Regions from separate parts of the Streptomyces sp. 2P-4 genome, predicted to be linked through region 2. Evidence: predicted binding sites of a transcription regulator. Region 2 holds the regulator's gene; the other holds the start of a gene.
The links. Region 2 encodes HspR, which represses chaperone genes until heat shock. Its sites were predicted from a motif close to TTGAGNNNNNNNNNCTCAA; they were not measured.
Positions count from the first base shown of each region.

Region 1: lon (endopeptidase La) is a predicted target of HspR. The motif match lies at 1,361-1,379, and genes of this name have one in related genera.

Region 1 covers NZ_CP095011.1:2,400,150-2,402,540, forward strand. Annotated here, with positions in the region: gene lon (endopeptidase La) at 1-1,338, opposite strand, end outside; gene MUK52_RS09985 (DUF1877 family protein) at 1,510-2,028, shown strand; gene MUK52_RS09990 (glycosyltransferase family protein) at 2,182-2,391, opposite strand, start outside.
Region 2 covers NZ_CP095011.1:3,426,982-3,429,372, reverse strand. Annotated here, with positions in the region: gene dnaJ (molecular chaperone DnaJ) at 1-1,142, shown strand, start outside; gene MUK52_RS14950 (heat shock protein transcriptional repressor HspR) at 1,144-1,614, shown strand; gene MUK52_RS14945 (helix-turn-helix transcriptional regulator) at 1,768-2,391, opposite strand, start outside.

The DNA.
Region 1 (2,391 bases), 1.0 Mb from region 2:
GGCGGCGGCGGGGTCGCCGCGGAAGTCGGAGCCGACCTTGTCGATCTCGTCGAGGAGGACGACGGGGTTCATGGACCCGGCCTCCTTGATCGCACGGACGATACGGCCGGGCAGCGCGCCGACGTACGTACGGCGGTGGCCGCGGATCTCGGCCTCGTCCCGGACACCGCCGAGGGCGACGCGGACGAACTTGCGGCCCATCGCGTGGGCGACGGACTCGCCGAGGGAGGTCTTGCCGACGCCGGGCGGCCCGACGAGGGCGAGGACGGCCCCGCCGCGGCGGCCGCCGACGACGCCCAGCCCGCGGTCGGAGCGGCGCTTGCGGACGGCGAGGTACTCGGTGATGCGGTCCTTGACGTCGGCGAGGCCGGCGTGCTCGGCGTCCAGGACGGCACGGGCGCCGCGGATGTCGTAGGCGTCCTCGCTGTGCTCGTTCCAGGGGAGTTCGAGGACGGTGTCCAGCCAGGTGAGGATCCAGGATCCCTCCGGGGACTGGTCGCTGGCCCGCTCCAGCTTGTCGACCTCCTTGAGCGCGGCCTCGCGGACCTTCTCCGGGAGGTCGGCGGCCTCGACGCGGGCGCGGTAGTCGTCGGACTCCTCGCCCTCCTTCTCGCCGTTCAGCTCGCGGAGCTCCTTGCGGACGGCTTCGAGCTGGCGGCGCAGCAGGAACTCGCGCTGCTGCTTGTCCACGCCGTCCTGGACGTCCTTGGCGATGGACTCGGCGACGTCCTGCTCGGCGAGGTGGTCGCGCAGCCAGGCGATGGCGAGACGGAGGCGGGCGACGGGATCGGCGGTCTCCAGCAGCTCGACCTTCTGGGCGACGGTCAGGAACGGGGAGTAGCCGGAGTTGTCGGCGAGCGCGGAGACGCCCTCGATCTGCTGGATGCGGTCGACGACCTGCCAGGCGCCGCGCTTCTTGAGCCAGCTGGTGGCGAGGGCCTTGTACTCCTTGACGAGCTCGGTGACGGCGCCGGGCAGCGGGTCCGCGAGCCGCTCGTCGACGCTCTCCCCCTCGACCCACAGGGCGGCGCCGGGTCCGGTGGTGCCGGCGCCGATACGGACGCGGCCGACGCCGCGGATGAGGGCGCCGGGGTCGCCGTCGGCGAGGCGGCCCACCTGCTCGACGGTCCCGAGCACACCGGTGCCGGCGTACCGCCCGTCGACCCGCGGGACGAGCAGCACCCGCGGCTTCCCGCTGCCGCCCGCGGCCTGGGCGGCCTCGACGGCACCCCGCACCTCGGCGTCGGACAGGTCCAGCGGAACCACCATTCCGGGCAGCACGACCTCGTCGTCGAGCGGCAGCACGGGCAGGGTGAGCGTTACGGACGTCGAAGCCATGATCTTCCTTCCGGCAGTCAAGTTGAGCTACACCGACTCAATGGATATGCGCGGGCCGGTGTTCCCCAACAGGTGTTCGCCCGGGGCGAACGAGCCGGGGGCGGGTGCAGGCGCTCCCCGCGGACGGCGGGTCCGGGTCGGGCTGTCGGTGGGGCGGCTTAGCCTCCGGGCATGAGCATGATCGGGATGTACGTGCGGTTGCGGCCCGCCGAGTTCCGGCGGGCGCTGCGCGAGCCGGACTGGGCGCGGGAGCGCGCGGAGGGGGCGGCCGAGGCGGAGTGCGCGGCGGCGCCGGTGCCGCCTTCCGCGGGGGCGGTCCCGCCGCGGTGCCACAGCACCGGCAAGGCGTGGCACGCGCTGTCGTTCCTGCTGGACCGGATCGGCTTCCCGGTGGATGTCGTGTACGGCGACGCGGCGGTGCCGGGCGCGTCCCCCTGGGGGTACGGGCCGCCGCGGCACCTCGCGCCCGACCGCGTCGCCGCGGCCGCCGAGGCCCTCGCCTCCACGCCGCCCGCAATGCTGGTCGAGGGGGTGACCGCGCGGGACCTGGCCGCGGAGGGCGTTTACCCGGCGGCGGTGTGGGAGCGCGGGGAGTCACTGGAGTGGGTGGTGGACCGCTACCGGGAGCTGCGGCAGTTCTTCAGCGGGGCGGCCCGGGAGGGGGACGGGGTGCTCGTCTGGGTGGAGTGAGGGTGATCGGGGCGGGTGGTGCACCGAGGCGCTTCGCGAGCGCGGGCGTCCCTGGTACGGGGTGGCCCGCCGCGAGGCGGGAGTGACCCGTACGCAGCGGGTTGCCGCCCCGGCCGGCGGGCTCAGGGCACGTGCCGGGACAGGTGTGGACGGCTACGGGCACGTGCCGTGGCGGGCGTGGATCGTCAGGCGGGCGCCGTGGAGGTCCGTCACCGAGCAGACGTCGAAGTGGGCGGCCAGGACCTCCCGTTTCACCGCCTCCCGCGGGTACGGGTCCAGCGGCTGGCCCTCCGGGTCGGTCAGGGCCAGCACCCGCGGTGACGCCAGCAGCCGGGCCCGGATCTCGTCCGGCGGCAGCTCCGT
Region 2 (2,391 bases):
ACAAGGTCCTCGGTGTCCCGAAGGACGCCACCGAGGCCGAGATCAAGAAGGCGTACCGGAAGCTCGCCCGCGAGTACCACCCGGACGCCAACAAGGGCGACGCCGCGGCCGAGGAGCGCTTCAAGGAGATCTCCGAGGCGAACGACGTCCTCGGCGACGCCAAGAAGCGCAAGGAGTACGACGAGGCCCGCGCCCTGTTCGGGAACGGCGGCTTCCGCCCCGGCCCGGGCGCGGGCGGCTCGTTCAACTTCGACCTGGGGGACCTCTTCGGGGGCTCCCAGCCCGGCGCGGGCGGCTTCGGCGGCGGCGGCGGCCTCGGCGACGTGTTCGGCGGGCTGTTCAACCGCGGCGGCGCCGGCCCGGGCGCCCGGACCCAGCCGCGCCGGGGCCAGGACATCGAGTCGGAGGTCACCCTCTCCTTCACGGAGGCGGTGGACGGGGCCACGGTCCCGCTGCGGATGTCCTCCCAGGCGCCCTGCAAGGCCTGTTCGGGCACCGGCGACAAGAACGGCACCCCGCGGGTGTGCCCGACCTGCGTCGGCACCGGCCAGGTGTCGCGGGGCAGCGGCGGCGGCTTCTCGCTGACCGACCCGTGCGCGGACTGCAAGGGCCGCGGCCTGATCGCGGAGAGCCCCTGCGAGGTCTGCCACGGCAGCGGCCGCGCCAAGTCCTCCCGGACGATGCAGGTCCGGATCCCGGCGGGCGTCTCCGACGGCCAGCGGATCCGGCTGCGCGGCAAGGGCGCGCCGGGCGAGCGCGGCGGACCCGCCGGCGACCTGTACGTGGTGGTCCACGTGGGCAGCCACCCGGTGTTCTCCCGCAAGGGCGACAACCTGACCGTGACGGTCCCCGTCACGTTCACCGAGGCCGCCCTGGGCGCCGACATCAGGGTCCCGACCCTGAACGGCCCTGCGGTGACGCTGAAGCTTCCGCCGGGCACCCCGTCCGGCCGTACGATGCGCGCCCGCGGCAAGGGCGCCGTCCGCAAGGACGGCACCCGCGGCGACCTGCTCGTCACGGTGGAGGTCGCGGTCCCGGCCACGCTGTCGGACAAGGCCCGCGAGGCCCTGGAGATGTACCGCGACGCGACGGTGTCGGAGGACCCGCGCGCCGCGCTGTTCGAGTCCGCGAAGGGAGCATGACATGGACGGCCGCCGACGACAGCCGCGGTTCGGTGGCGGGGCGTACGAGCTGACCGACGAGACCCCGGTCTACGTGATCTCGGTGGCCGCCCAGCTCTCCGGCCTGCACCCGCAGACGCTGCGCCAGTACGACCGTCTCGGGCTGGTCTCCCCCGACCGGACCGCGGGCCGCGGCCGCCGGTATTCGGCCAGGGACATCGAGCTGCTCCGCACGGTGCAGGCGCTGTCCCAGGACGAGGGCATCAACCTCGCCGGCATCAAGCGCATCATCGAACTCCAGAACCAGGTGGCCGCCCTCCAGGCGCGCGTGGCCGAGCTGTCGGCCGCGGTCGACGGAGCGGCCGCGGTGATGCAGCAGCGCGAGGCCCAGGTGCACGCCTCGTACCGGCGGGATCTGGTCAAGTACCAGCCGCCGGTCGGGGGCAACGCCCTGGTCGTCTGGCGGCCCGCGCCGAAGCGGTCCGCGGACTGACCGCAGCCCCGCCCCGGCCCGTCGCCCGGGGCCGCTGGAGGCCCGTACAGCGCGCGCAAGGCCCCGCCCGGTGTTTCCGGGCGGGGCCTTGCGCGTCCGGCCCGCAGGGGCCGGCCCGGGGCTCTGCGCGGGCCTGCCGGGCCCGCCGCCTGCTCAGTCGGGGTCGTCCTCCTCCAGGATCCCCGACCGGGCTATGAGGAAGCCGAGTTGGGCGCGGCTGCCGCTGCCGAGGATGCCGGCGAGCTTGGCGATGTGCGCGCGGCAGGTCCGAACGTTCATGCCCAGCCGGCGGGCGATCGCCTCGTCCACGTGCCCCTCGACGAGGAGTTGGGCGATGGTGCGCTGGACGCCCGAGATGCCGTCGCGGGTGTGCCGGTAGGTGACCTCCTCCTGGAGCGGCACGGCGCGGTGCCACAGCTGCTCGAACACCTTGATGAGGTAGTCGACGAGGCCGGGGTGGCGCAGTTCCAGGGCGACCTGGCGGTCGTCGCTGGCGGGGATGAAGGCGACGGTGCGGTCGAAGATGATGAGCCGCTCGAAGAGCTCCTCCAGCGTGCGCACCTCGACCTTGCCGGCCTTCAGGATGTCGATGTACGCGAGGGTGCCGCGGCTGTGGCGGACGGTGTGCTGGTAGAGGGTACGGATTCGGACACCGCGGTCGGTGAGCGGCTGGTCCCGCTCCAGGGCTTCCGTAAGCTCCAGACTGGGGCGTGCGCCTCCGGGCTGGACGGTGAGCATCTCGGTGTGGCATTCGGCGGTGGCCAGGTTGAGGGCGGC